DNA from 2 places in the Orrella sp. JC864 genome. Region 1 is predicted to be linked to the other one. Evidence: predicted binding sites of a transcription regulator. Region 1 holds the regulator's gene; the other holds the start of a gene.
What was found. Region 1 encodes NrdR, which represses ribonucleotide reductase genes. Its sites were predicted from a motif close to CACNANATNTNGTG; they were not measured.
Positions count from the first base shown of each region.

Region 2: a site for NrdR is predicted at 4,927-4,940, ahead of V8Z80_RS20610 (ribonucleoside-diphosphate reductase subunit alpha). Genes of this name have one in related genera too.

Region 1 covers NZ_JBANET010000034.1:124-20,248, forward strand. The annotation lists tRNA gene V8Z80_RS20030 (tRNA-Ser) at 1-35, opposite strand, end outside; gene V8Z80_RS20035 (MFS transporter) at 125-1,336, opposite strand; gene V8Z80_RS20040 (riboflavin synthase) at 1,340-1,972, opposite strand; gene ribD (bifunctional diaminohydroxyphosphoribosylaminopyrimidine deaminase/5-amino-6-(5-phosphoribosylamino)uracil reductase RibD) at 2,012-3,202, opposite strand; gene nrdR (transcriptional regulator NrdR) at 3,212-3,688, opposite strand; gene glyA (serine hydroxymethyltransferase) at 3,788-5,032, opposite strand; gene V8Z80_RS20060 (YbhB/YbcL family Raf kinase inhibitor-like protein) at 5,230-5,886, opposite strand; gene tyrS (tyrosine--tRNA ligase) at 5,935-7,167, opposite strand; gene V8Z80_RS20070 (M23 family metallopeptidase) at 7,494-8,918, shown strand; gene V8Z80_RS20075 (anhydro-N-acetylmuramic acid kinase) at 8,968-10,098, shown strand; gene erpA (iron-sulfur cluster insertion protein ErpA) at 10,102-10,470, opposite strand; gene V8Z80_RS20085 (DUF6776 family protein) at 10,639-11,388, opposite strand; gene argC (N-acetyl-gamma-glutamyl-phosphate reductase) at 11,479-12,543, opposite strand; gene rpsI (30S ribosomal protein S9) at 12,745-13,137, opposite strand; gene rplM (50S ribosomal protein L13) at 13,150-13,578, opposite strand; gene pmbA (metalloprotease PmbA) at 13,840-15,204, opposite strand; gene yjgA (ribosome biogenesis factor YjgA) at 15,320-15,889, shown strand; gene V8Z80_RS20115 (alpha/beta hydrolase) at 15,886-16,563, shown strand; gene V8Z80_RS20120 (DUF4387 domain-containing protein) at 16,579-16,905, opposite strand; gene V8Z80_RS20125 (acyclic terpene utilization AtuA family protein) at 16,908-18,269, opposite strand; gene V8Z80_RS20130 (Bug family tripartite tricarboxylate transporter substrate binding protein) at 18,338-19,312, opposite strand; gene V8Z80_RS20135 (LysR substrate-binding domain-containing protein) at 19,482-20,125, opposite strand, start outside.
Region 2 covers NZ_JBANET010000041.1:345-9,784, forward strand. The annotation lists gene V8Z80_RS20600 (histone H1-like DNA-binding protein) at 1-357, opposite strand, end outside; gene V8Z80_RS20605 (ribonucleotide-diphosphate reductase subunit beta) at 652-1,839, opposite strand; gene V8Z80_RS20610 (ribonucleoside-diphosphate reductase subunit alpha) at 1,860-4,778, opposite strand; gene V8Z80_RS20615 (methyltransferase domain-containing protein) at 5,191-5,901, opposite strand; gene V8Z80_RS20620 (indolepyruvate ferredoxin oxidoreductase family protein) at 5,997-9,440, opposite strand, start outside.

The sequences.
Region 1 (20,125 bases):
CAGGCGTGCGCCTTCAACCACTCGGCCACCTGTCCTGATGCGCACTTTGCGCCCGGCCCCACTGGGCCAGCCCACAAAACGGCAATCCGCGATTCTAGCAAAACTGGGCGAAAATTTCCCGCCGCTAGCGGCCGGCCGCCTGGCCCGGCAGCCGGAAGTGCCGCCTTTGCGCGTACAGCAGCACGCCGGCCAGCAAGGCCGGCACGGCAATCAGGAAGAACGCGATCCGATAACTGCCCGTTAGCGAGACCACCAGCCCGAACACCGGCGGCCCGAGCACCACGCCCAGGAAGGTACAGGTCAGCGTGCCGGCCGTGGCCATGCCGGCCTGGCCGGGCGGGGCCTGGCGCGCGACCTCGGCCAGGTACACGCCGTTCCAGCCGATGGCGCCCGCGCCCAGGGCGAACAGCACCAGGCCGAGCAGGACCTGGTGGCTGCCGGCCGGCAGCGCCGCCAGGGCCCAGCACGACAAGGCCATGGCGATGGCCAGCACGGCCAGCGTGGAAATCGCGCTGCCCAGCCGGTCGGCGCACCAGCCCCACAGGATGCGGCCGACCACGCCGGCCACCTGTGCGATCGAGAGCATGAGGCCGGCCAGCACCAGCGTGTAGCCCAGGCTGTCGTGCAGGTAGGTGACGGTGTAGGCGCTGACCGACAGCTGCACGGCCGAGAAGGTCAGCGAGGCCAGCGCCAGCAGCACCAGCGAACGCTGCGAGAAGATCAGCTTGAGCGGGGCACGCAGCTTGCCGCTGGCCGCGCGATGCAGCGGCTTGCGGTCGGCGTCCAGCTCGCGGCGCAGTCCTTGCGACAAGACGGTGCACAGCAGGCTGGCCAGGGCGAAGCCGGCCAGCGCGCCGCGCCAGCCCACCCACTCCAGCAGCCAGGGCGCCACCACGCCGGCCAGCACGCCACCCAGCGGCACGCCGGTCTGCTTGATGGAAAACACCAGCGACATGCGCCGGGCCGGCGTGGTCTTGACCAGCAGGTGCGAGCTGGCCGGCGTGATGGGACCGTAGCCGATGCCGATCAGCAGCGCGCCGGCCACCACCAGGGGCAGCCAGCCTAGCAGGCTGAGCAGCAGGCCCGAGGCGCTGAGCACCATGCCCAGCTGGCTGGCGCGGATGGCGCCCAGCCGGGTCACCCACTCGCCGGCCATGAGGCTGCCGATCATGGCGCCGCAATAGACCAGGGCCACATAGGCGCCCAGGGTTTCGGCGCCCACGCCGTAGACCGGTCCGATCACCGGCGCCAGCACGGGCACCACCAGCACGGCGGCCGAGACCAGCGACTGGATGGCGACCGTGATCGCCAGCGTGACGAACGGCGAGGCCCGCACGTCTCAGCCCGTCACGGCGATGCTGTGCGAGCCGCCCAGCATGCGCTCGACGTAGCGGGCGATGGTGTCGACCTCCAGGTTGACGCGATCGCCCGGCTTCAGGTGCTTGAGCGTGGTGGCGGCGACGGTATGGGGGATCAGGTTGATGCTGAAGTCGCAGCCCTCGGCCCCGTCGTCGATGCTGTTGACGGTCAGGCTGACGCCGTTGACGGTGATCGAGCCCTTGTAGGCCAGGTAGCGCGCCAGCGGCTTGGGCGCATGGAGCAGCAGTTCGTGCGATTCGCCCACCGGCGAGAAACGCAGCACCTCGCCCTGGCCGTCGACGTGGCCCGAGACCAGGTGTCCGCCCAGGTAGTCGCCCACCCGCAGCGACTTCTCCAGGTTCACCTCGCCTTTTTCGGCCAGGCCGCTGGTGCGGTTCAGGCTCTCGCGCGAGACCTCGACCTCGAAGCTGTCGTCCGTGCGGGCCACCACCGTCATGCAGGCGCCCTGCACGGCGATGGAGTCGCCGATGCGCACATCGGAAAGATCCAGTGCCCCGGCGGCGATGCGCAGGCGCACGCCGGCCTCGCTGCCCCCGGGCAGGGGCTGGACCTCGGTGACTCGGCCTACGGCGGCGACGATGCCGGTGAACATGGGGACTCCTTGGCTAGCAGTGACCGGAAACGGAAAAGATCATACGCCAGTCGATGCCGGCGGATGCGCCTGCGCTTCGTGGGCCAGCAGCTGCACCCGCTGGCGCAGGGCCAGCCAGCGGGCCGGCAGGTGCGCGCGCAAGCGCAGGTCCTCGCCCACGCGCGCCACGTCGGTGTAGGCAAAGCGCGGCGCCAGGTCCAGGTCCTGCAAGGCCGGCAAGGCAACCATGCCGGCGGCATCGCCCATCAGCATGGGGGCGCTGTAGACCAGCAGCTCGTCCACGCAGCCGGCCGCCAGCAAGGCGCCGCTGAGCATGGGGCCGGCCTCGACATGCACCTCGTTCACGCCGTCGGCGGCCAGCCAGCGCATGACGGCGGGCAGGTCCACGCGCTGGCCGTCGGCCTGCGGCAGCAGCACCACCTGCACGTTGCGCTGGGCCAGGCGCGCCATCTTGTCGTGGTCGGCCTGCGCGGCGAACACCAGGATGGGGCGCCCGTCGATCATGCGCGCGTCCTCGGGCAGCCGCAACGTGCTGTCGATCACGGCCCGGCGCGGCGGATGCGCGGTATCGACGGTGCGCGTATCGAGCAGCGGATCATCGGCCAGCACGGTGCCGATGCCGCTGAGCACCACGCAGCTGCGGGCGCGCCAAAGATGGCCGTCCTGGCGCGCGGCCGGCCCGGTGATCCACTTGGACACCCCGTTGTGCAGGGCGCTGCGCCCGTCCAGCGAAGCGGCCAGCTTGAGCCACGTCCAGGGCGTGCCGCGGCTCATGCGCGCGACGAAGCCGGCGTTCAGCTCCAGGGCCTGGTCCAGGCACACGCCCGTGCCGACGGCGATGCCGGCCTCGCGCAGCGTGCGCAGGCCGCGCCCGTTGACCTGCGGATTGGGATCGCCCATGGCCACCACCACCCGGCCCAGCCGGGCGCTCACCAGCGCATCGACACAGGGCGGCGTGCGGCCGTAGTGGCTGCACGGCTCCAGCGTGACGTAGGCGGTGGCGCCGGCGACATCCAGGCCCCGGCTGGCGGCCTGCCGCAAGGCCACGATCTCGGCGTGCGGCCCGCCGGGCGGCTGGGTGCCGCCCTCGCCGAGCACCTGGCCGCCGCGCACGATGACGCAACCCACGCGCGGGTTGGGACGGGTGCTGAACATGACCTGCCGCGCCTGCGCCAGCGCGCGGCGCATCCATGCCTCGTCGGCCTGCTCGGGGGAAAGACTGGCGTTCACTGGGCGGGACTACTTCTTGAGCTTGCCGGGCAGCAAGGGCCCCTGCATCTCGCGGATGGCCTCGACGAATTCGCCGATGTCCTCGAAGCTCTTGTACACCGAGGCAAAGCGCACGTAGGCCACCTTGTCCAGCTTCTTGAGTTCGGTCATGACCAGTTCGCCGATGTAGGCCGAGGACACCTCGCGCTGGCCGCTGGTCAGCAGGCTTTCCTCGATGCGGGCCACGGCCGCGTCCACGTCGCGCGTGCTGACCGGGCGCTTGCGCAAGGCCAGGGCCAGGCTGCCGCGCAGCTTGCCGGACTGGTATTCGCTGCGGCTGCCGTTGCGCTTGACCACCGAAGGCATGGCCAGCTCGACGCGCTCGTAGGTGGTAAAGCGCCGGTCACAGGCCAGGCAGCGCCGGCGCCGGCGGATGGTATCGCCCTCTTCGGAGACGCGCGAGTCGACCACCTGGGTATCGGAATGGTCGCAGAACGGACATTTCATAAAGGCCTACCTGTCGATGCCGCCCGCACGGCCGTCAATGCGGCGCGGCGCCCGGAAGCTGCCGGCCCGGCCGGCGGCAGGCCGGGCCAGGCTGCCAGTCTAGCGGTAAACGGGCAGCCGCGCCGTCAGTTCGTTGACGCGCTTGCGCACCGATTCGATGACCGCCGCATCGCGCGGGGCATCGAGCACGTCGGCGATCAGGTTGCCGGTGAGCTCGGCCTCGGCCTGGCGGAAACCGCGCGTGGTCATGGCCGGGGTACCCAGGCGCACGCCGCTGGTGACGAAGGGCTTTTCCGGGTCGTTGGGGATGGCGTTCTTGTTGACGGTGATGTGGGCCTGGCCCAGGACAGCCTCGGCTTCCTTGCCGGTGATGCCCTTGGCGCGCAGGTCCACCAGCATGACGTGGCTTTCGGTGCGGCCCGAGACGATGCGCAGGCCGCGCTTGACCAGGGTGTCGGCCAGCACCTGGGCGTTCTTGACCACCTGGGCGGCGTAATCCTTGAACTCGGGCGAGAGCGCTTCCTTGAAGGCCACGGCCTTGGCCGCGATCACGTGCATCAGCGGGCCGCCCTGGATGCCGGGGAAGATGGCCGAGTTGACGGCCTTCTCGTGCTCGGCCTTCATCATGATGACGCCGCCACGCGGCCCGCGCAGCGACTTGTGCGTGGTGGAGGTGACGAAGTCGGCGTGCGGCACCGGGTTGGGATAGGCGCCGCCGGCGACCAGGCCGGCATAGTGGGCGATGTCCACCATGAACAGCGCGCCGTGCTCGCGGGCGATGCGGCCCAGGCGCTCGAAGTCGATGTGCAGCGAATAGGCCGAGGCGCCGGCCACGATCAGCTTGGGCCGGTGCTCCTTGGCCAGCTGCTCCACGCGCGCGTAGTCCAGCACCTCGTCGGCGTCCAGGCCGTATTGCAGGAAGTTGTACAGCTTGCCCGACTGGTTGACCGAGGCCCCGTGCGTCAGGTGCCCGCCCTCGGCCAGGCTCATGCCCAGCACCGTGTCGCCCGGCTTGAGCACGGCGTTGTACACGCCCTGGTTGGCCTGCGAGCCGGAGTTGGGCTGCACGTTGGCCGCCTCGGCGCCGAACAGCTGCTTGAGCCGGTCGATGGCCAGCTGCTCGACCACGTCCACGTATTCGCAGCCGCCGTAGTAGCGCTTGCCCGGATAGCCTTCGGCGTACTTGTTGGTCAGCTGCGTGCCCTGGGCCTGCATGACGGCCGGGCTGGCGTAGTTTTCCGAGGCGATCAGCTCGATGTGCTGTTCCTGGCGAAGGTCTTCCTTCTGGATGGCGGCCCAGACGTCGGGATCCACTTGGGCGATGGTGCGGGAGCGGTCGAACATTGCGGGTTCCTGAAAACCGAAAGATCAAACCGCTAGTTTACCTGCCCGCCCGCCGGCGCCGCCCGGCAAAGCGCAGCGGCGCGGGCCGCGCCGGCCCGAGCGTGGGCTGGCCGCCACGGCCGGAGGCCCTGCCGCAAAAACGGCTCAAGCCAGCGGGAGATCCGCTCAAGTTGCGCCCGGTCCGCCGGCCGGCGCGGCTAGACCGCCGTGGTCGAGCCCACCTGCCGCGGCGCCAGCCGCGGGTTCAGGGTATAGGTGCCCGTCAGGCTGGCCTGGTCCAGCACGCAGCCCTGCATGGCCCGCAGCACGTCGGCGGCAGTAAAGCGCCCCTCGACGGGCAGCTTGTCCACGTTCAGCGCATACAGCGTAAAGACGTAGCGGTGCACCTTGGCGTCGTTCCAGGGCGGGCACGGGCCGTCGTAGCCGAAATAATCGCCATTCATGTCGCGGTCGGCGGCGAACCACGAGGTGTAGTCGTTGACGCCCTGGCGCACGCCGTGCGGCGACAGCGGGCCGCCCTTGCCGCGCGGGGTGATGCCGCTGCTGAACGCCCCTTCGTCGATCTCGCGGCGATCGGCCGGCAGCTCGATCAGGACCCAATGGGCGAAATCCATGCGCGGCAGGTCGGCCGGCACCTCGCGGCCCTCCTGGTTGACGTCGGCCGGGTCCGAGGGTGCGTCCGGATCGATGCAAAGCAGGGCGAAGGAACGGGTGCCCTCGGGCACCTCGTCCCAGGCAAGGTGGGGGTTGTAGTTGTCCGCGAGGGCCACGTGCGACTGCGGGTCGATCTTGGCGAACGCGTAGCGCTCCGGGATAGCCTCGCCTTCCGAAAAGGACAAACTCGTCAGCTTCATGAACGTGCTCCTTGGTACGGCGAACCTTCGCAATATTGGGACGAAGGCCTATCCTCGCAAGGTAACACGGGCGAACTTGCGTTTACCCACCTGCACCACGTAGCACCCCTCGGTCAATTGCAACGATTTGTCTTCGATGCGGGCGCCGTCCACCCGCACCCCGCCCTGCTCGACGTTGCGCTGCGCTTCGGAGGCCGATGCCGCCAGCCCCGCCTCGCGCAGCAGCTTGAGGATGCCCAGGGGCGCGCCGCCCAGCGTGACCTCGGGCATGTCCTCGGGGATGGCGCCGTCGCGAAAGCGCGCCTCGAAGGCGGCCAGCGCCGCCTGGGCGGCCGCCTGCCCATGAAAGCGCGCCACGATCTCGCTGGCCAGCATCACCTTGGCGTCGCGCGGATTGCGGCCGTTCTCGGTTTCGGCGCGCAGCCTGGCGATCTCGGCCTCGGACAGGAAGGACAGCAGCGTGAAATAGCGCCACATCAGGGTGTCCGAGATGGACATGAGCTTGCCGAACATGGACTCGGCCGGCTCGGAGATGCCGATGTAGTTGCCCTTGGACTTGGACATCTTCTCGACGCCGTCGGTGCCTTCGAGCAGCGGCATGGTCAGGATGCACTGCGGCTCCTGGCCGTACTCCTTCTGCAGCTCGCGGCCCACCAGCAGGTTGAACTTCTGGTCGGTGCCGCCCAGCTCCAGGTCCGACTTGAGCGCCACCGAATCGTAGCCCTGCAGCAAGGGGTACAGGAACTCGTGCACCGAAATGGGCACCCCGCCCTTGAAGCGCCGGGTGAAGTCGTCGCGCTCCATCATGCGCGCCACGGTGTAGCGCGAGGCCAGCTGGATCAGGCCGCGCGCGCCCAGCGGATCGCACCACTCGGAGTTGTAGCGGATCTCGGTGCGCTCGGGGTCCAGCACCATGCTGGCCTGCGCATAGTAGGTGCGGGCGTTGCTTTCGATCTGCTCGCGGCTGAGCGGCGGACGGGTGCTGTTGCGCCCGCTGGGATCGCCGATGGTGGTGGTGAAGTCGCCGATCAGGAAGATGACCGTGTGGCCCAGGTCCTGCAGCTGGCGCATCTTGTTGAGCACCACCGTATGGCCCAGGTGGATGTCCGGCGCGGTGGGGTCCAGGCCCAGCTTGATGCGCAGCGGCACGCCGGTGGCGCGGCTGCGGGCCAGCTTGCGGGCGAATTCCGATTCGACCAGGAGCTCGTCCACCCCGCGGCGCACGATCTGCAGATCGGCCTGGACTTCGGGACTGTCGGCGGCGTCGGAGGGGTGGGACATAGCGAAAATCAACCTTGATGGGTAGCGGAAATACGTTAAAAGGTGTTAAAAACGTCGAAATAAATGCCCACATGGGCTAGCATCCTGGGCTAATCATAGTGCAAGCTTTGGCTTAGCTTGTCTCACTAAGTCCCTGGTTTCACTTCAATCCAGTCTTCCCGGCCTTTGCAGCAGGCAGGCCGACACGCAAGGTAACACGCCCCGGCAGGCCGGGGCGGCCCTGCAGCCACAGGCCCTCCGGGGGGCCTGCCGCAGCAGGCCGGCCGGCGTGGCGCCTGCGTGCCGCCAGGGCCGGTTCCGCACTTCCAGGCAGAGGTTCTTACACGATGACTCGTGGGCTAAACACTCCAGCGCGCAACGCAAGCACCCGGATGGACCCCGCGCCTGGCACCGCCACGCTGTCAACAGGACCCTCGCGCCGCATGCGCGTCCTGCGCCGTTCGATGCTGGTGGCGGCCTTCGGCCTGTTCGGGGCCGCCGCCGCGCTGGGCATGGTCCAGACCGACCCCCACGAAGCGCTGCCGCCCCTGCGCCAGGTGCAGGACATCATCACCCTGCCGCCCGAATCGCTGGAAGCCAGCGCGCCCGCTGCGGATGATACCCCGTATGTGCACGAAACGCGGATCCGCCAGGGCGACACGCTGGCCTCGGTGCTGGCCCGCCTGGACGTGGACGCGCCGGGCCTGCAGCGCTTCCTGACGCACGATGCGTCGGCCCGCAGCATCTACAAGCTCTACCCGGGCCGCTCGGTGCAGGCCGCCACCGACGCGGCGGGCAATCTGCGCTGGCTGCGCTACATCCACACGCCGGGCAACGAAAGCGACGGCGAGGTCGTCACCCGGCTGCTGCAGGTCGAGCCCACCGAGGACGGCTACAAGGCCGCCGAACTGACCCACCAGACCGAGCGCCAGGTGCGCGTGGCCGTGGGCACCATCACCAGTTCGCTGTTCGGCGCCACCGACGCGGCCGGCGTACCCGACTCCATCACCCTGCAGATGGCCGAGATCCTGGGCAGCCGCATCGACTTCCTGCGCGACCTGCGCCAGGGCGACCAGTTCCGCGTGGTCTACGAGGTGCGCACCCACGAAGGCCGCTATGCCGGCGCCGGCCGCGTGCTGGCGGTCGAGTTCGTCAACCGCGGCAAGAGCCACACCGCCGTTTGGTTCAGCCCCGAAGGCCAGAGCGGCAGCTATTACGCGTTCGACGGCACCAGCCTGCGCGGCGCCTTCCTGCGCACGGCGCTGAAGTTCACCCGCATCAGCTCCAAGTTCGGCGGCCGCATGCATCCCATCCACAAGCGCTGGATCGGCCACAAGGGCGTGGACTACGCCGCGCCTACCGGCACGCCCATCCACGCCACCGCCGACGGCGTGGTGCACCATGCCGGCTGGATGAACGGCTATGGCAACACGGTGCACCTGCAGCACCATGGCAAGTACTCCACCCTGTATGCCCACGCCAGCCGCCTGGCGCCCGGCCTGAAGAAAGGCGACAAGGTGCGCCAGGGCCAGGTGATCGCCTACGTGGGCGCCACCGGCTGGGCCACCGGCCCGCACCTGCACTACGAATTCCGCATCAACGGCACCCCTGTGGACCCGCTGTCGGTCGACCTGCCGGTGGCGCGCGCGCTGGAGGCCAAGGAGCTCAAGGCATTCCAGGCCGCCGTGCAGCCCTATACCGAGCAGATCAAGCTGCTGACGCAGTTCCAGCAGACCCTGCCGGAAGAACTGGCCAACGTGGCCAGCCGCTGAGCCGGCGGGCAGTCCGGCGCATCGCCGTCCGGACCCGCCGCCTCGCACGCTGCCCGCACCCGCCCAAGCGCCGCACGCCATGGCTCATCCCACGCTTTGCATCGGCCTGATGTCCGGCACCAGCCTCGATGGCGTGGATGGCGTGCTGGCCGACTTCTCGGGCGAGCGCCCGGAAGTGCTGGCCCAGGCCAGCCTGGCCATGCCGGCGGCACTGCGCGCCGAACTGCTGGCCTTGAACACGCCCGGCCATGACGAGCTGGGCCGCGCCGCCCTGGCGGCCAACGCCCTGGTCCAGCAGTACGCCCAGGTGGTGGCCGCGCTGCTCTATCGCGGCGAGGCCGAACCCCGGCAGATCGCCGCCATCGGTGCGCACGGCCAGACGGTGCGCCACCGGCCCGAGCTGGGCTACACCCTGCAGCTGAACGCCCCCGCCCTGCTGGCCGAGCTGACCGGCATCGGCGTGGTGGCCGATTTCCGCAGCCGCGACGTGGCCGCCGGCGGCCAGGGCGCGCCGCTGGCGCCGCTGTTCCACGACGCCTGCTTCGCCGCGCAAACGCCCCGCGCCATCCTGAACCTGGGCGGCATCGCCAACGTCACCCTGCTGCGCCGGGGCCGCCCGCCCGTGGGCTTTGACACCGGCCCGGCCAACGTGCTGATGGACCTGTGGTGCGCCCGGCATACCGGCCAGGCCTTCGATGCCGACGGGCGCTGGGCCGCCGGCGGGCATGCCGATGCGCAGCTGCTGGGTCTGCTGCTGGCCGAGCCGTGGCTGGCCCTGCCCCCGCCCAAGTCCACCGGACGCGACCTTTTTAACGCCGCCTGGCTGGACGGCAAGCTGGCCGCGCTGGGGCGCACGCCGGCTCCCCAGGACGTGCAGGCGACGCTGCGCCAATACACCGCGCAGACCGTCGCCGACGCCATCGGCGCGCATGGCGCGGACATCGAACAGGTATTGGTATGCGGGGGAGGCGCCCGCAACCGCGGGCTGATGCAGGCCCTGGCCCAAGCCCTGAGCCGGCCGGTGCGCGGCACCGACGCGGCGGGCGTCCCGCCCCAGCTGGTGGAGGCGCTGGCCTTCGCCTGGTTGGCCTGGCAGCACGTGCGCGGCCGGGCGCTGCCCACGGCCACGGTTACCGGCAGCCGCGGCGCCCGGGTGCTGGGCGCCTGGTATCCGGCCTGAACGTCAGACCGAGAACGAGGAGCCGCAGCCGCAGGTGGTGGTGGCGTTGGGGTTGCGGATGACGAACTGCGCGCCTTCCAGGTCTTCCTTGTAGTCGATCTCGGCGCCGACCAGGTATTGGAAGCTCATGGGGTCGACCAGCAACTGCACGCCGTTCTTCTCCAGCGTGGTGTCGTCCTCGTTGGTGTCCTCGTCGAAGGTAAAGCCGTACTGGAAGCCCGAACAGCCGCCGCCTTGCACGAACACGCGCAGCTTGAGCTTGTCGTTGCCCTCTTCTTCCAGCAGCTGCTTGACCTTGGCGGCGGCAGCGTCGGTAAAGACCAGCGGCGTGGGCGGCGCCTGCAGGTCGGTGGTTTCGGTGATGGCGTTCATAGGGAGACTCCTGTCGTCCCGGGTGAGGGACGCGTAAGGCCGCGCGCCGGAAAAAATGGCGGGCGCAGGCCCGAGCCCGCCTGCTGGCGGGATATTTAGACACTATAGCGCAGACGCGGTACGGCTGCCCCAGCACCCCTGAAGGCAGCATGGGCTAGCCGGCCGGCCCTAGGGATCGAGCTCGATGCTGCGCGAGGCCCTGACCGTATCGCCTTCAAGCACGTGCACCGTGACGCTTTCGGGGGCGAAGCCTTCGGGCAGCGCCAGCATGCCCTCGCTGCGGACATACTGGTCGAAATTCAGCGCCAGCGTCTCCTTGGCGGCCTCGGAAGGCGACGCGATCGTACCGTCTTCCTTGACCTGCAGCGGGCCCAGCTCCAGGGTAACGTCCTGGCCGTCCGCCTTGCCGGCGGCCATGAACTGCAGCTTGCCCGAGAAGGGCCCGTTGCCGTTGTGGCCGTTGCGCATCAGCAGCACGCGATAGCGCAGCCCCACGCCCTGCCGCACCACGGTGGCCGCGCGGATGTCCAGCGACCCTTGCGGGCCGGGAGGCAGGAGCTGTTCGTAGAAGGCCAGCTGGTCGCGCACGCGGCCCAGTTCGGCCTGCTGCGCCAGCAGCTGCGCTTCGAGTTCCTTGCGTGCGGCCCGCTGCACGGCGGTTTCGCCGTCGGCGGTATCCAGCTGCGCGCGCAAAAAGCGGATCTCGGCCTCGCGCTGGGCCTGGCTGGCCTGCAGGGCCGCCAGTTGCTCCTTGCTCAGGCTGGCGCGGTCCTGGCTGTAATACAGCGTAGCGGCCTGGAAGCCGGCCGCTGCCCCCACGCACAGGGCCAGCAGCACCACCATCAGCCACAGCAGGTACGATCCCCGTCGCCCGCGCCTCGAAGGGGCGGGCTCGGACGGCGGGCGGTCAACATCCATGCAGATCCATCCAGGCTAGACACCCCGTACAGACCCTTGCCGCGGGGCGAAGGTTCCGCACGGGCAGGCGCCGCCTGGGGCCGGTTGACGCTAAGGCAGGATGGCGACCTGGTCCAGGCCGGCCGTCTCGGGCAGGCCGAACATCAGGTTCATGTTCTGCACGGCCTGGCCCGAGGCGCCCTTGACCAGGTTGTCCTGCACCACCAGGATGACCAGCTGGTCGCCGCCCTCGGGCCGCTGCACGGCGATGCGCAGGGTGTTGGAGGCGCGCACCGAGCGGGTCTCGGGCAGGCTGCCGGCCGGCAGCACGTCCACGAAGGGATCGTTGGCGTAGCGCTGCTCGAACAGGGCCTGGAAATCGGTGCCGCGGGCCTCGGGCAGGATGCGGGCATAGAGCGTGGAGAACATGCCGCGGATCATGGGCACCAGGTGCGGCACGAACACCAAGCCGACCGGCTGGCCGCCGTTCAGGCGCTGCAGCTGGGCGGAGATCTCGGGGTGGTGGCGATGGCCGGCCACGCCATAGGCCTTGAAGTTGTCGCTGGCTTCGGAGAACAGCGTATGCACCTCGGCCTTGCGGCCGGCGCCGGTCACGCCGGACTTGCAGTCGGCGATGATGCTGCCGGTATCGACCCGCGCGCCGCCTTCGAGCAGCGGCGCCAGCCCCAGCAGCACGGTGGTGGGATAGCAGCCGGGGTTGCCGATGACGCGTGCCTTGGCGATGGCCGCGCGGTCAAGCTCGACCAGGCCGTAGACCGACTCGGCCAGTATTTCCGGGCAGCTGTGCGGGATCTTGTACCAGCGCTCGAACATGGCCTGGTCCTTCAGGCGGAAGTCGGCCGCCAGGTCGATGATGCGCACGCCGGCCTCGAGCAGCTCGCGCGCCTGCGCCATGGCCACGCCATGCGGCGTGGCGAAGAACACCACGTTGCAGCCGGCCAGCGGGGCCTTGTCGGGGCTGGAGAAAGCCAGGTCCACGCGTCCTCGCAGGTTGGGGAACATCTCGGCCACCGGCATGCCGTCTTCCTTGCGGGAGGTGATGGCGGTGAGTTCCACGTGCGGATGCTGCGACAGCAGGCGCAGCAGCTCGACACCGGTATAGCCGGTGCCGCCGACGATGCCGACCTTGATGCGGGGTTGCGAGGACTGGACCATGATGCGTTCCTGGTAAAGAGACGAAGATATTAACGCGAGCCTGTGACAGCGCCCAGACGGCCCGGCGATGAAAATAGCCCCCACGCTGCGCCTTCGGCTTGCTGCCCCCCCCGAGGGGGCCGCTTTTTCATCTTGGGACGGCCCGGCGATGAAAAAGGCCGCACGAGGCGGCCTTTTTCGACAAGCACGGACGAGCCGCGATCAGCGCTTGCTGAACTGCTTGCGGCGGCGTGCCTTGTGGAAGCCGACCTTCTTGCGCTCGACTTCGCGGGCGTCGCGCGTGACCAGTCCGGCCTGCGACAGCGCGGGCTTGAGGCTGGCGTCGTAGTCGATCAGCGCGCGGGTGATGCCGTGGCGCACCGCGCCGGCCTGGCCGCTTTCGCCGCCGCCGTGCACGTTGACGTGAAAGTCGAACGATTCGAGGTGGCCGGTCAGCTCCAGGGGCTGGCGCACGACCATGCGGCCCGTTTCGCGGGCGAAGTATTCGTCCACAGCCTTGCCGTTGACGACGATCTTGCCCGTGCCCTTCTTGAGGAACACGCGCGCCACCGAGGTCTTGCGGCGGCCGGTTCCGTAGTTCCAGTTACCGATCATGATGGGCCTTCCTTAGAAATCCAGCGGCTGCGGCTGCTGGGCGGTGTGCGGGTGCTCGGCGCCGGCGTACACCTTCAGTTTCTTGATCATGGCGTAGCCCAGCGGACCCTTGGGCAGCATGCCCTTGACGGCCTTCTGGATGGCGCGGCCGGGGAAACGCTCCTGCAGCTTGCGGAAGTTCGTCTCGCGGATGCCACCGGGATAGGTGGTGTGGCGGAAGTACTTCTTGTCTTCCGTTTTGTTCCCGGTCACGACGATATCGGCAGCGTTGATGATGACGATATAGTCGCCCGTGTCGACGTGGGGCGTGAATTCCGGCTTGTGCTTTCCGCGCAGACGGCGTGCGACTTCGCTGGCCACACGACCGAGGACCTTGCCCTTGGCGTCGATCACATACCAGTCACGCTTGACTTCATGCGGCTTGGCCACAAAGGTCTTCATGATTGGATTCCTGTTGAAAATGGTGCGCCGCCCACACCGGGCAGCGGCAATGCGCCTTACCTGTCCCGCGCCAAAACGTTATAAAGAGCCGTCCGTGCGCTTCCGATCCGCCCCGATAAAAAGGGCTTTTTCATAGGTAAGCCGGCCATTCTAGCACATTGCGCATTTTTGCCAAGCTGTCAAGCATTTATGCCACAGCGCCGCCGGGACAGGGCCCGCCCCGCGTGATCCCGTCCCGGGCAGGCCAGCCGGAAAACCGGCTCAGGCCCCGGCCACCGACATGCGCTCGATCAGCACCGAACCGGCGCACTTGGTGCCGCGGCAGATGCGGTCCGCCCCCACCGCGACGATCTGCCGGAACATGTCGGCCAGGTTGCCGGCGATGGTCACCTCCTGGACGGCGTGCTGGATCTCGCCGTTCTCGACCCAGTAGCCGAAGGCGCCGCGCGAGTAGTCGCCGGTAACGTAGTTCACGCCCTGGCCGATCAGTTCGGTAACCAGCAGGCCCGTGCCCAGCTTGCGCAGCATGGCGCGGAAATCATCGTCCTCGCGGGTCAGGGACGAGTGCAGGGTCAGGTTGTGCGATCCCCCGGCATTGCCGGTGGAAACCATGCCCAGCTTGCGCGCGGTGTAGGTGGACAGGAAATAGCCCTGCAGCACCCCGCCCTGGACCACCTTGCGCGAGAGCGTGCGCACGCCCTCGTCGTCAAAGGGCGAGCTGCCCATGGCGCCGGGCACGAAAGGATCTTCGAGCACGTCCACGTGCTCCGGAAAGATGGGCTTGCCCAGCGCATCGACCAGGAAGCTGGCCTTGCGGTAGAGCGCGCCCCCGCCGGCGGCCTGCGTCAGCGCGCCCAGCAGGCCCAGCGCCAGCGGCGCCTCGAACAGCACCGGGAACTTGCCCGTCTTGATGCGTCGGGCCGACAGGCGCGAGAGCGCGCGTTCGGCGGCGTAACGGCCGACGTCTTCGGGCGCGGCCAGCCTGGCCGGGTCGCGGTCGCTGCTGTACCAGTAGTCGCGCTGCATGTGCGCGCCGCGCCCGGCGATGGGCGCGACCGACAGGCTGTGGCGCGAGTACGGGTAGCCCGCCAGGAAGCCGCGGGTATTGCCCAGCACGAAATGGCCTTCGTAGGTGCTGACGCTGGCCCCGTCGGAATTGGTGATGCGCGGGTCGGTTGCATCGGCGGCCCGCTCGGCGCGCACGGCCAGGTCCACGGCCTGCTCGGTGGACAGCGGCCAGGGATGGTGCAGCGACAGGTCGGGAAAATCGCGCGCCAGCAGTTCGGGCTCGGGCAGGCCCGCGGCCGGGTCTTCGGCGGTATAGCGGGCGATGTGCCAGGCGGCCTCGACGGTTTCCTTCAGGGCCGCGGCCGAGAAGTCCGAGGTCGAGGCCGAGCCGCGCCGCTGGCCGGCGTAGACGGTGATGTCCAGCGATCGGTCGCGGGTCTGCTCGATGGTCTCGACATCGTGCTTGCGTACCGTCACCGCCAGCCCCTGGCTTTCGGATATCTCGGCGGCCGCGTCGCTGGCGCCCAGCGAACGGGCATGCCCGAGCGCCTGTTGCACGAGTTCGCGAAAACGCGCCTGGTTTTCCTCTATGGGTAGGGAGTGTTGAGCTTTTGCCATTGCAGTCCAATGCGGTGAGACGGGTATCATAGCCAAGTCGACCGAGCCGGCGCCCGCCGGTGCGGGCTGCCATCGGGCAAGCCCTGCCGGCCGGTCCCTGCCTTCGCACATCCGCATGAACGTTCATTCCCCCCAGCCGGGCGACGCGCCCGGCAGCGGCTTCGACGACGATTTCGACGACCGCCCCAGCAAATCGCAGGTCAAGCGCGAGATGCATGCCCTGCTCGACCTGGGCAAGACGCTGGTCGAGCTGCCCCCCGAAAGGCTGCGGCAGCTGCCGCTGTCCGAGCGCCTGTACGAGGCCATCCGCGAGGCCCAGCGCATCACCAGCCATGGCGGGCGCCGCCGCCAGGTGCACTTCGTGGGCAAGCTGATGCGCGACGCGCCGGCCGAGCAGATCCGCCGCCAGCTGGACGAGTGGTCCAAGGGATCGCGCGAGCAGACCGCGCACATGCACCGCCTGGAAGCCCTGCGCGAGCGCCTGCTGCAGGACGACGAGGCGCTGACGCAGCTGCTGAACGAGCACCCGCAGGCCGACAGCCAGCACCTGCGCACCCTGGTGCGCCAGGGCCGCAAGGAAGCGGCCGCCAACGCCGCGCTGCCCGAAGGGCGCGAGCCCCAGCGCAAGCATTACCGCGCCCTGTTCCAGGCGCTCAAGAACCTGATCGAGACTCCCGCACAATGAGCCTGACCGACCTGCTCGACACCGTCGAGATCGAGACCGCGCCCAACCCCACGCACGCCGTGATCTGGATGCACGGACTGGGCGCCGACGCCAACGACTTCGTGCCCATCGTGCCCGAGCTGCGCCTGGGCGCAAGCCCGGCGGTGCGCTTCGTGTTTCCCAACGCCCCGGTGCAGCCGGTCACCATCAACGGCGGCATGGCCATGCGCGCCTGGTACGACATCCTGGTGATGGACCTGGTGCGCCGCGAGGACGGCCCGGGCATCGTGCGCTCGGCGCAGGCCATCGCGGCCCTGATCGCGCGCGAGAACAGCCGCGGCATCCCGGCGCGCAACATCGTGCTGGCCGGTTTCTCGCAAGGCTGCGCCATGGCCCTGCACACCGGGCTGCGCCATCCGGAACGGCTGGCCGGCCTGGTCGGCCTGTCGGGCTACCTGCCGCTGGTCGACGCCTTTGCCGGCGAGCGCCATGCGGCCAACGCCGACACGCCGATCTTCCTGGCGCACGGCACCTACGACCCGGTGGTGCAGCTGGCGCGCGCCGAGGCCTCGCGCGCCATGCTCGAACAGATGGGCCACCCGGTGCAATGGCATACCTATCCAATGCCCCATTCGGTGTGCCCGCCCGAGATCGGCGACATCGCGGCGTTTCTCAGGCAGGTGCTGCAGGGCTGAGGCGGGACGCCGGCCTCAAGCCGGTACCTGCATGCGAGTAAGGGGCACGTGCTGCTGGCAGCCGTACACGTCGCGGTCGGTCACGTCACCGGAACTCACCGGGCGCCGGATGGTGATCTTGAAGGCCCGGGCCGCATCGAAGGGTGTGCACACCAGCACCTGATCCGGGGCGATGGCAAAGGCCCGTGCCACGCTTTGCACCGTCAATACGCCGCTGCGCTTGACGTGCAGGTAGGGCTCGTCCCGATCGAACATGATGTCGAAGGTCAGCTCGAAAGGGCCTGAATTCTTGCTGCGTATGACCTTGGCGTAGTCGGTCATGGGCCGTGTCTGGCTTGCCATGTTCAGTTCCTGATCGTTTCGTAATGAATGGGAAAACACTCGCAGGGATCGGCCACCGGCATCAGGTGATAGATCGAGAACCGGTAGGCCGGCCCGACCGGGATGCCAAAAGGCGAGAACGGATAGGCCATATTGCCGGCCGTAGTCAAGATGCCCGGGTAATGCGCATGTTGCAGCACCCCGCGCGAGAACATCGCCACCGCCGTGGCCGTGTCCTGGTCCGGCGCCACCGCGTCAATGACCAGGCCCACCTCCTTGGGCGCCACGTCCGGGTCGGGCTCCAGGCTGCCCATGACGCCGTCCTTGCCATAGGTGCGAAACAGCAGGCTGATGCCGTTCTCCTGCAACCCGAAGCGCTCCTGGGCACGCTCGCGCACGTGCTCGAAAACGTGGTCCAGTTCGCGGATCATGACCGCGTCGCGTATGCCCACCACCACGATGCTGCGATAGCCGACCTGCTGCGCGGCCTCCAGCTTGACGCGGTACTGCGGATCCTTCAGATAGGCGCTGCCGCGCACCCGCACGATGCGCTCGCCGGACTGCTCGAAGGTGGCGCGCGTCAGGTCGTTGATGCCGCCGGGGCCGGCCTGCAGGAAAGGATCGCTGCGCTCGTACAGCGAGTGGCCCGCCACCGAGACCGTGGTGCAGCGGCTGTCCGGATTGCCCGGCTCGACCTCGAAATGGTCGGCGCGCACGCGGCCGATCATGGGTTCGCCCAGGTCGTAGGGCACGGCCGACAGCCCGGCGCACTCCAGGATCTTGCCGCAGTGCAGGGACAGGCCCGGCTCGAAGCCGCGCAGTACCGGCAGCGCCGCGAACACTGCGTCGTCGCAGGCACGACCGGCGATGATGACCTCGGCGCCGGCCTCGAGCGCGCGCATGAATGGCTCCATGCCCATCTGCGCCACGACCGGACCGGCGGCATCGACGGTCTCGGTGCTCAGGCTACCCTGCGGCCCCAGCGATTGCAGCGGCCCTGCCGCGATCTTGCGCTTAAGGTAGTCCTTGTCTATCTGGGCGCCGATGATGGCCAGCTTGAACGAGAGCTTCTGCTCGGCCGCAACCTCCCGCACCAGCCCGATCATCGCGGCCAGCGTGGCGTCCGAACCATTGGTGATGGCCGAGCCGATCAGCAGCGGAATGCTGGCCGAGCGCGCCGCGGCCAGCATGACGGCCAGGTCGCGCCGGTAGGCCGACATGGGCAGGAAGGGACGATCCGCGCCATGGTAGTAGGGCCCCATGTCGGTGGAGCCGGCATCCTGGCCGATGAAATCTGGCGCGGCCTGCATGGCCCGCTTGAACGAGGCCAGGTTGTAGCCGCTGCCCATGGAGCCCGATGGCGCGACGCCGGTGACTTGTTTCATTTTCTGCTTCCCGAAAAAACAGGCCGGGCGCTGCCCGGCCAAACTGGCGCCCACAGGCGCCGCCTTGCCTAGTTGGACGAAAGGTTCACGATCTTGGCCAGTTCGGCCCAGCGGGCGGCGTCATCGGCCATCATGGCCTGAAAGTCCTGGACCGAGCCGCCCTTGCTTTCCATGCTGTTGGCGGCCATGGCCTGCTGGAACGACGGTTCGTCCAGCATGTCGCCGACGATCCGCGACAGCCGTTCGATGCGCTCCTGCGGCGTGCCGGCCGGCGCCATCAGGCCGATCCACACCGAAGCCTGCAGGTTGGGATAGCCCAACTCCGCGAAAGTAGGCACGTCCGGCAAAGCGGCCAGGCGCTGGGGCGAAGCCACCGCCAGGGGCCGCACCATGCCCGATTCGGTCAACCCCTTGGCCGAACCCACGAAGGTGAACAGCAGCGGCACCTGGCCCCCGGCCAGGTCTTGCAGCGCCGGCGCGGCGCCACGGTACGGCACGTGGGTAACCGAGGCTCCCAGCTGCTGGGCCATCAGCTCCATCGCCAAGTGCGAGATGCTGCCATTGCCGCTGGAAGCGATTTGCAGGCTCTGTCCCTTGGCTGCCTCGACCACGTCGGCGAACTGCCGGTACCCGGACTTGGCGCTGGCATAAAGCACGGCCGTCTGGTCCACCAGATGCACGACCGGCACCAGGTCGCGCTGCGGGTCGTAGCTCATGTCCTTGTAAACCAGCGGCGCGATGGTCACCTGGCCGTTGCTGGCCAGCAGCAGCGTGTGGCCGTCCGGGGCGGACTTCGCAACCCGCGCCGCGCCGATCAGGCCGCCGGCGCCACCCACGTTCTCCAGGATCATGGCTTGGCCTGTGGTTGCCTCAAAGCGCTGGGCCAGGGGCCTGCCGACCGTGTCCAGGGAGCCGCCCGCCGGATAGGGCACCACCAGGGTGACAGGACGGTCCGGATAGGAGGCGGCCAGCGTCACGCCGGGAAGCGCCGCCAGAACGACCGCCGCCAGCCGGCGGCGCGTATGCAACAAAGCTCGCTTCATCGTTTTCCCCTTGTCACTGGGGCTGCCGAGACGGCGCCCCGCCGCCTTGCCGGCGGTTCGGGAAAAATTCTAGGAGCGGGGCACCGGCCTGTCTCATGCCGATATGGCGCCGGCGCATAACATCGCGTTAATCACCGCGCCAGCCGGGCCTGTGCAGGCAATTGCAAGGCTAGCCGGCAGGCACCAGCAGGGGATGCCGCAGGCCGCGCAGGGTATCGACGAACTCCTGCACGATGGCCGACAGCGGCTCGTAGCGCGAATAGCCCAGTCGCACCTGCAGGTCGATGGTCGGATGCAGCGCGCGCACCTGCAGATCTGGCCAATCGCCGCCCAGCTGCGCCTGTTCGTCGACCAGGGCAATGCCCAGGCCGCGCCTTGCCATGGCGCAGGCCACGTGCGTCTGCTTGACCTCGGCCACCCAGCGCGGCGCCATCCGCGCACCGTCGTACAGGCGCGCTATCGCATGCGCCAGCGGTGTCTCGGCGCTATAGCCGACGATGGCCTCGTCGCGCAGGTCCGCGATGCGCAGCCGCTCGCGCGTGCACAGGCGATGGCCCGGCGGCAGCACTGCGACGATGCGGTTGCGAAACAGCGCATGGCTTTGCAGGCGGGCGTGCTGCAGGGGCACGATGGCCACTGCCACATCGGCCTTTTGCGTGAGCAGCGCGTCGGTCAGCGCATCGGCCAGCATGCCTTCGATGCAGACCCGGACATCGGGCTGGCGCTGCGCGAAAGCGGCGATTGCCATGGGCATGAGCGCACTGGCCAGACTGGGGCTGCAGGCGATGCGCAGTACGCCCCTGCCAAGGTTGG
Region 2 (9,440 bases), on a different contig from region 1:
CGGAGCCTTCTTGGCAGCGGCCTTGGTGGCCGTGGCTTTCTTGGCCGGGGCCTTCTTGGCGGCTACCTTCTTGGTTGCGGCTTTCTTGGCCGGGGCCTTCTTGGCAGCGACCTTCTTGGTTGCGGCTTTCTTGGCCGGGGCCTTCTTGGCGGCTACCTTCTTGGTTGCGGCTTTCTTGGCCGGAGCCTTCTTGGCGGCTACCTTCTTGGTTGCGGCCTTCTTGGCCGGCGCGGCCTTCTTGGCGGCGACCTTCTTGACCGGGGCCTTCTTGGCGGCCGGGGTCTTCTTCACGGCCGCCTTCTTGGCCGGGGCTTTCTTTGCTGCCGCCTTCTTGGCGGCTTTCTTGGCAGTTGCCATGGTCTTGCTCCTTAGGTTCAGGGGTCCCAGAACTTGAACCCGGGCACGCGCCGGCCGGTCAAGGGCGGTTCGTACCCGGGCTATTCATCGGCGCAAGCCCCTGTCCCGAACGGGCGACAGCGCTTCGGTTTGCGCTAATGAATGCCGCACGACCATTTGATATGGCCCCCGCTCCCGTGGCGCGAGCCATCTCAAATGGCGCCGGCAAGCGGCCGTTTCCAGCTCGCCTGCCGTAATGTCTGCTTGCAAAAACCTGCTTCGAGCACCCCCGGCCCAAGGGCCAAGCGGCCGGGATCAATCCCAGCTCAGCGCCCCGCCGGTCTGGTACTCGATGACGCGCGTTTCGAAAAAGTTGCGTTCCTTTTTCAAGTCGATCATTTCCGCCATCCAGGGGAAGGGGTTTTCTTCCTGCGGATAGAGGGGCTCGATGCCGATTTGCTGGCAGCGCCGGTTGGCGATGAAGCGCAGGTAGGACTTGAACATGGTGGCGTTCAGGCCCAGGACGCCGCGCGGCATCGTGTCTTCGGCGTAAGCGTATTCCAGTTCCACCGCCTTGCGGAACAATTCGCGGATTTCCTCGCGGAATTCCGGCGTCCACAGATGGGGGTTTTCAAGCTTGACGGTATTGATGAGGTCGATGCCGAAATTGCAGTGCATGGATTCATCGCGCAGGATGTACATGTACTGCTCGGCGGCGCCGGTCATCTTGTTCTGGCGGCCCAGGGCAAGAATCTGGGTGAAACCGACGTAGAAGAACAGGCCTTCCATGAGGCACGCAAAGACGATCAGCGACTTGAGCAGCGTCTGGTCGGCCTCGGGCGTGCCCGTCTTGAAGTTCGGGTCGGCGATCGCGTCGATGAAGGGAATCAGGAACTCGTCCTTGGCCTTGATCGACGGCACCTCGTTATAGGCGTTGAAGATCTCGGCTTCGTCCAGGTCCAGGCTCTCGACGATGTACTGATAGGCGTGCGTGTGGATGGCCTCCTCGAAGGCCTGGCGCAGCAGGAACTGCCGGCATTCGGGGGCCGTGATGTGGCGGTAGGTGCCCAGCACGATGTTGTTGGCCGCCAGCGAGTCGGCCGTCACGAAGAAGCCCAGGTTGCGCTTGACGATGCGGCGCTCGTCCTCGGTCAGGCCGTTGGGGTTCTTCCACAGCGCGATGTCGCGCGACATGTTGATTTCCTGCGGCATCCAATGGTTGGCGCAGGTGGCCAGGTATTTTTCCCAGGCCCACTTGTATTTGAACGGCACCAGCTGGTTGACGTCGGTCTGGCCGTTGATGATGCGCTTGTCGGCCATCCTGACGCGGCCGGCGGTGCCCACGCCGGCCGGCTCGCCGGTTTGCGCCGGTTGCAGCGGCTGCTCGTCGAACGCGCCCGAGGCCGCGCGCACGGGCTCGGCCGATGCGCCCGGCTGGGCCCCGGCGGAGCCGGCCGGCTGGGTGGCGGTTTGCGGGCGGGTGTCTTCTTCCCAATCTAGCATCTTGATTTCTCCGGAGTCGGTTATTGGCAGGCTTCGCACTCTTCGAAGCCGGGATCGCCGGGCTTCATGGTGCAAACCGCTCCGAGGATTTCAGGTTCGGGCAGCACGGGCGCCGCGCCGGCAGCCGCCACCGCGGCGCCTTGCGCCTTGGTGGGCACGGCGTTGAGCTCGCCGCCCTTGCCGGTGGATTTTTCGGCGCTGGTCGCGCCCAGCGTGCGCAGGTAATAGGTGGTCTTCAGGCCACGCTGCCAGGCCAGCTTGTAGGTTTCGTCGAGCTTCTTGCCCGAGGCGCCGGCCATGTAGATGTTCAGCGACTGCGCCTGGTCGATCCACTTCTGGCGGCGCGCGGCGCACTCCACCAGCCATGCCGGTTCGACTTCGAAGGCGGTGGCGTAGAGCTTGCGAAGTTCGGGCGGAACCCGATCGATGCGGGACAGGCTGCCGTCGAAGTACTTGAGGTCGGCGACCATGACTTCGTCCCAGAGACCGAGCTTCTTGAGATCGCGAACGAGGTAATCGTTAACGACCGTGAACTCGCCGGAGAGATTCGATTTGACGTACAAGTTCTGGTAGGTCGGTTCGATGCACGCAGATACGCCAATGATATTGGAAATCGTCGCGGTTGGGGCAATGGCGATGCAATTGGAATTGCGCATGCCATGTTCTTTGATGCGCGCGCGCAACGCGTTCCAATCGAGCGTGCTCGATTCGTCGACATCGACATGGCCGCCGCGCGCTTCGCGCAGCAGCGCCAGCGTGTCTTGCGGCAGGATGCCTTGCGACCACAGCGAGCCTTCGTACGACTGATAGCGGCCGCGCTCTTCGGCCAGCAGGCTCGATGCCCAATAGGCGTGATAGCACACCGCCTCCATCGAGCGGTCGGCAAACTCGACGGCCTCCTGCGAGGCGTACGGCACGCGCATCATGTGCAGGCAGTCCTGGAAGCCCATGATGCCCATGCCCACCGGGCGATGGCGCTCGTTGGAGTTCCTGGCCTTGTTGACGGCGTAGTAGTTGATGTCGATCACGTTATCGAGCATGCGCATGGCGATGCGGATGGTGCGCTGCAGCTTCTCGTGATCGAGCTCGTAGCCGCCGTCGGCGGTCGGCTTCATGTGCGCGACCAGGTTCACCGAGCCCAGGTTGCACACGGCGATCTCGGACTCGTTGGTGTTCAGCGTGATCTCGGTGCACAGGTTCGAGCTGTGGACCACGCCCACGTGCTGCTGGGGCGAGCGGATGTTGCATGGATCCTTGAAGGTGATCCAGGGATGGCCGGTCTCGAACAGCATCGAGAGCATCTTGCGCCACAGCGTGACGGCCGGCATCTTCTTGAACAGCTTGAGCTCGCCCGTCTCGGTGCGGCGCTCGTATTCGACGTAGGCCCGCTCGAAGTCCTTGCCCACCTTGTCGTGCAGGTCGGGGCAGTCCGAGGGCGAGAACAGCGTCCACTCGCCGTTTTCCATCACGCGCTTCATGAACAGGTCGGGGATCCAGTTGGCCGTGTTCATGTCGTGCGTGCGGCGGCGCTCGTCGCCGGTGTTCTTGCGCAGCTCCAGGAATTCCTCGATGTCCAGGTGCCACGTTTCCAGGTAGGTGCAGACCGCGCCCTTGCGCTTGCCGCCCTGGTTGACCGCCACGGCCGTGTCGTTGACGACCTTCAGGAACGGCACCACGCCCTGGCTTTCGCCGTTGGTGCCCTTGATGTGGCTGCGCAGCGCGCGCACGGGCGTCCAGTCGTTGCCCAGGCCGCCGGCGTACTTGGCCAGCAGCGCGTTTTCCTTGATGGCCTCGTAGATGCCTTCCAGGTCGTCCGAGACCGTGGTCAGGTAGCACGAGGACAGCTGCGAGTGCAGCGTGCCCGAGTTGAACAGCGTGGGCGTGGAGCTCATGAAGTCGAACGAGGACAGGATCTCGTAGAACTCGATGGCGCGCGCCTCGCGGTCCTTCTCGCGCAGCGCCAGGCCCATGGCCACCCGCATGAAGAATACCTGCGGCAGCTCGATGCGCGTGCCGCGCACGTGCAGGAAATAGCGGTCGTACAGCGTCTGCAGGCCCAGGTAGCCGAACTGCAGGTCGCGGCTGGCGTTCAACGCCTTGGCCAGGCGGGGCAGGTCGAAGGTGGCCAGTTCGGCGTCCAGCAGCCCGTTCTCGATGCCGTTGGCGATGAAGGTGGGGAAATAGCGCACGTATTCGTCGGGCACGTCGGACTGCGCCACTTCCTTGCCCAGCACTTCCTTGCGGATGGTGTGCAGCAGCAGGCGCGCGGTCACCTGGCTGTAGGCGGGGTCTTTCTCGACCAGCGCGCGTGCCGACAGGATGGCCGACTTGTAGACTTCGTCGACGGGGATGCCGTCGTAGAGGTTCTTGACCGTCTCGCGCAGGATCGCTTCGGTGTCGATGTATTCGGCCAGGCCCACGCCTGCCGCCTCGATGGTGGTGCGCAGCGTGCCCAGGTCCAGCGGGCGGCGCTGGCCGTTTTCGGTCACGTGCAGGCTGGGGTGCTGCTCGGCGGCGGCGGGCGCCGAGCCTTGCTGGGCGGCGCGCTCCTGGGCGCGCTTTTCACGGTACAGCACGTAGGCGCGGGCGGCGTCGTGCTCGCCCGAGCGCATCAGCGCCAGTTCGACCTGGTCCTGGATGTCCTCGATATGGAAGGTGCCGCCGTTGGGGCGGTTGCGCAGCAGGGCGTTGACCACCTGGCCGGTGATGGTCTCGACCAGTTCGCGCACGCGCGCCGAGGCGGCGCCCTGGCCGCCGTTGACCGCCAGGAAGGCCTTGGTGATGGCGATGGAGATCTTGCCGGGTTCGAAGCCCGCTACCGATCCGTTGCGGCGGATGATGTGGTAGCCGCTCCATTGGCCGGTCGAGGCGTTTTCCTGGGCGGGGGGTTGCGGCGGCACGGTGCTAGGCCGCGTATCGGCGGCGGAGGTCGTCTGCATGGAAGCTCCTGTGCGTGAAAAACAAGGCATGACGCCAGCAGTCATGCCATTAGGGTGTCTGGTGGGCGGGGGATGGGACGCGGCGCGCGGCCGGACGGACGAAGCAGGCTTTGTAACTCCGCTGATAGCGGGATCGCGGCGCTTTGACCACTATATGTAGTGTACCACCCCTGGCTTGGTACTAATTCTAGTGAGGGGGTGTAACGACATCAACCTTTTTCGAGGGCATGGGCAGTCGGCTTTGTTACTGAATGCTGGCCCTTGGCCGGCTATGCCAAGACAGCGAAGTAGGCACTATCAAAGCGAGCGCCCAGGCGGGCAAGCAATGCTTTTTGGCCGCCCCGCGTGCGCCTCCTGGGGCGCGCGCGGGGCGCGCATCATAGCGCGAACGCGGCCGCCGTGCATGCGGCCCTCAGGCGGCCGGCCGCGCCGCCGACACCACCAGCCAGCGGCCGTGCTGGGCCTGCCGGCCGCCGGCCTGGCGCCAGTATTGCCGCTCGTGCTCGTCGGCGGCCCGCCGCAGCCGGCCCGCGCAGTACATCCTGCCCGGCAGCGCCAGCAGGTGCTCGATGGCGCGCTTGGGCTTGCGTTCGTCCACCTCGTGGATGCGCACATCCTCGAAGCCGCAATGGGTCAGCAGCAGGTGCAGTTGGGGAAAGCTGAACGGAAAGTAGGTGATGTAGTCGCCCCGGCGCTTGCCGACCATGGGCGCAAAGCCCGAATGAAAGCCCCGCAGGAAGAACTGCAGGCGCGACCGCGTGTACCAGGTGTTGGGCGTGGAGATCACCACGCGCCCGCCGGGGCGCAACTGGCGCTTGAAGCTGTGCAGCAGCACGCCCGGGTTGGTCACCAGGTGGATGGCCTCGCAGCACACGACCGCGTCGTAGGGCTGCTGCGGCGCGGCCAGCGGCTCGTCCAGGTCGTGCTCGCCGACGGCGCCATAGCCGTCATGCGGGCCGGGAAACTCCCACAGCCCCAATCCGTCGGGCCGGGCCGCGCCCGGCTGCGCCTGCAGGGCCCGCCCCAGCCAGCCGTCGCCGCAAGGCGCATCGAGCACGCGCTGCGCCTGCATGGCGCCAAGCACGGACAACACGGTCGAGTGATACGGTTTCGGACGGGACATCGGGTTTTTCCAGCTGCACGCAGAGCGGCGGTTGTACCCGAGGCGCCGCGGCGGGGCAAGCCCGTCGCGGCCCGCCCGGAGGCCGCCGTGGCCGGCTATGCGCTGCGGCGCAGGTCCGGTTCGGCCGTCCCCCGGCCGTAGTCCTGCAAGGCGCCGGCCAGCGCCTGCCGATAGGCCGCGATGCTGCGCGCCTTGACGTGGCCGTAGCCGCGCACCTGTTCCGGCAGGGCGGCGATCCGTTCGGCCTGCTCCAGCGTGCCGGGGCGCAGATCGCGCAGCAGGCGTTCGATCGCCGCTTCGTATTCGGCCAGCAGCGCGCGCTCCTGGCGGCGCTCGGCCGTGTGGCCGAACGGATCGAGCCAGGTGCCGCGCAGGCGCTTGAGGCGCGCCAGCAGCCGCAGGCCGTGCCAGGTGCGCGGGCCCAGGGTGATCTTGCGCGGCTCGCCGGTACGGGGATCCTTGCGCGCCAGCAGCGGCGGGGCCATGTGGAAGTTCAGCTTGAAGTCGCCGGCGAACCGTTCCTGCAGCGACTGCGCGAAGCGCCCATCGGTATAGAGCCGCGCCACCTCGTACTCGTCCTTGTATGCCATGAGGCGATACAGCTGGCGCGCCACCGTCATGGCCAGGCGCGGCGCCTGGCCCGCTTCGCGCAGCGCGGCCTCGGCCCGCTCCACCGCCGCCACCCGTTCGCGATAGCGGCGCGCATAGGCCGCGTCCTGGTAGGCGGCCAGATCCTGGCTGCGCTCGTGCACCAGCGCGGCCAGGGTCTCGGGGCGGCGCAGCGCCACCACTTGCGCGGGCGCACGCAGCAGCGCCGCAAGGGCCTGCGGCTCGTGCGCCGCCAGCCGGCCGGCGTCGAAGGCCGCCCGGTTGGCCGCCACCGCCACGCCGTTCAACGCCAGCGCGCGCATCAGCGCCGCATGCGAGACCGGCACCCAGCCACGCTGCCAGGCATAGCCCAGCATCACGATATTGGCCAGGATGGCGTCGCCGAACAGCCCTTCGGCCAGCGCATGGGCATCGAGCGTGGCGGGCTGCCCCTGGCCGGCGGCATGGCGGATCTTCTGCAGCAGGGCCTGCGGCCGCGCCAGCGCCTCGGGCCGGCGGATGAAATCCGGCAAGGGCGCTATATAAGTATTGGCCACCACCTGCGTCGCGCCGGCGCGTAGCGTGCCCAGCGCATCGGGCGAGACGCCCGCCACCAGGTCGCACACGATGGCGGTATCGGCCTGCCGCCAGTCCAGGCGCACCGGCGCGGCGCCCTGGCCGGCCGGCGCCAGGCGCAGGTGGCTGAGCACGGTGCCGCCCTTTTGCGCCAGGCCGGTCAGGTCCAGCACGGATACCTCGTGGCCTTCCAGGTGCGCCGCCATCGAGACCAGCGCGCCCACGGTGATGACCCCCGTGCCGCCCACGCCGGCCACCAGCAGGCTGAAGGGGCGTTCGAGCCGGGCCGGCGGCGGCAGCGGCAGGGCCTGCAGGCGCGCCTGCAGCGCCTGCAGGTCCGGACCGGCGGCGGCCTGGCTGCGCAGCGTGCCGCCCAGCACCGAAACAAAGCTTGGACAGAACCCGTCGGCGCAGGAGAAATCCTTGTTGCAGCTGGACTGGTCGATGGCCCGCTTCAGGCCGTACGGAGTCTGGACTGGCACCACGGACAGGCAATTGGATTTGCCGCCGCAGTCGCCGCAGCCTTCGCAGACCGCCGTGTTGATGAACAGGCGTCGGGCCGGATCGGCCACGGCCTTATCCGCCTTGGCCGTGGCCGTCTTCTTCTTGCGGCGGCGGCGCTTCTCGGCGGCGCAGGTCTGGTCGTGGATCAGCACGGTCACGCCCGGGATCTCGCGCAGTTCGCGCTGCACCGTGTCCAGCGCGTGCCGCTCGAATACCTGCACGCCTTCGGGCAGGCGCACCTGCGCGTAGCGCGCCGGCTCGTCGGTGGTCACGGCCACGCGCGCCACGCCCTCGGCCAGCAGCTGGCGCACGATCCGCGGCACCGAGATCGGGCCGTCCACGGGCTGGCCGCCGGTCATGGCCACGGCATCGTTAAAAAGGATCTTGTAGGTAATATGGGCGCGCGCGGCCACGGCCTGCCGGATCGCCAGGTAGCCCGAATGGTAATAAGTGCCTTCGCCCATGTTCTGGAACACGTGCGGCATGTGCACATAAGGCGCCGCGCCCACCCAGTCGGCGCCTTCGCCGCCCATCTGCGTCAGGCCCTGGGTGCTGCGGTCCATCCAGGTGGCCATGTAGTGGCAGCCGACCCCGCCCAGCGCCTGGCTGCCCTCGGGCACTCGCGTGGAGGTGCTGTGCGGGCAGCCCGAGCAGAAATAGGGCGTGCGTTTCAGGCCGTCGGCCTCGTTGGACAGGAATGCGGGAGGGGCGAACTCGGGCGACTGCCAGGGCGTGCGCAGGCCCGCCGTCTCCTGCAGCCAGCGGCCCAGCGGCCCGGCCAGCAGCGAGGGACGAAGCTGGCCGGCCGCGGGGATCAGCGGCTCGCCCGACAATGCGGCTTTGCCGGCCACGCTGGGCCGCGCGGCGTCGTTAAACAGCAGATCCTTGACCTGGCCTTCGACCACGCCGCCTTTTTCCTCCACCACCAGTATGTGCGCCAGTCCCTGCGCAAAGCGCCTCAGGCCCTGGCGCTCCAGCGGATAGACCAGCCCGGGCTGGTACAGCCGCACCGGCGCGCGGGCGTCCTGGCCGTCCACGCCCAGCAGGCGCAGCGCCTGCAAGGTATCGAGCGCGGCCTTGCCCACCGCGATGACGCCCACCCGCGCATGGGGCGCGGGCCAAAGCAGCTTGTCCAGGCTGTGGGCGGCGGCGAACCCGGCCACCGCCTCCAGGCGCTGCGCCATGCGCGTTTCGATGGCCGGGCCCAGGAACTCGCGCGTGCTGTAGGGCAGCGCGCCGCCGCCCGGCAGGCTGTACGGGACGGGCGGGGCGGCCGGCATCGAACGGCCGCTTTCGACGGTCTCGGACACGGCCTTGAAGGCCACCCAGGTGCCGGCATGGCGCGAGAGCGCCCAGCCCCACAAGCCGAAGGCTTCGTAGTCGGCCACCGAGGCCGGGTGCACGATGGGCATGCCCCAGCCCATCAGCGAGGGTTCGCTGGCGTGCGGGATCGAGGAGGACACCGCCGTATGGTCATCGCCCACCACCACCAGCACGCCGCCGTGCTGCGAGGCACCCGCGGCATGGCCGTGATGCAGCGCGTCGCCCGCGCGGTCCAGGCCCGGCCCCTTGCCGTACCACAGCCCGAACACGCCATCGACTTTGCGGTCTGTCCGCATGCCGGCCTGTTGCGTGCCCATCAGCATGGTGGCGGCCAGATCCTCGTTGATGGCCGGCACGAAGCGGATCTGGTGTGCTTGCAGCGTCTGGCGGGCGCGCCACATGGCCATGTCCACGCCGCCCAGGGGCGAGCCGCGGTAGCCCGAGACGAAGCCGGCCGTATTCAGGCCTTGCGCGGCGTCGAGCCGGCGCTGGGCCAGCAGCATGCGCACCAGCGCCTGCGTGCCGGTCAGGAAGATGCGGCCCTCGGT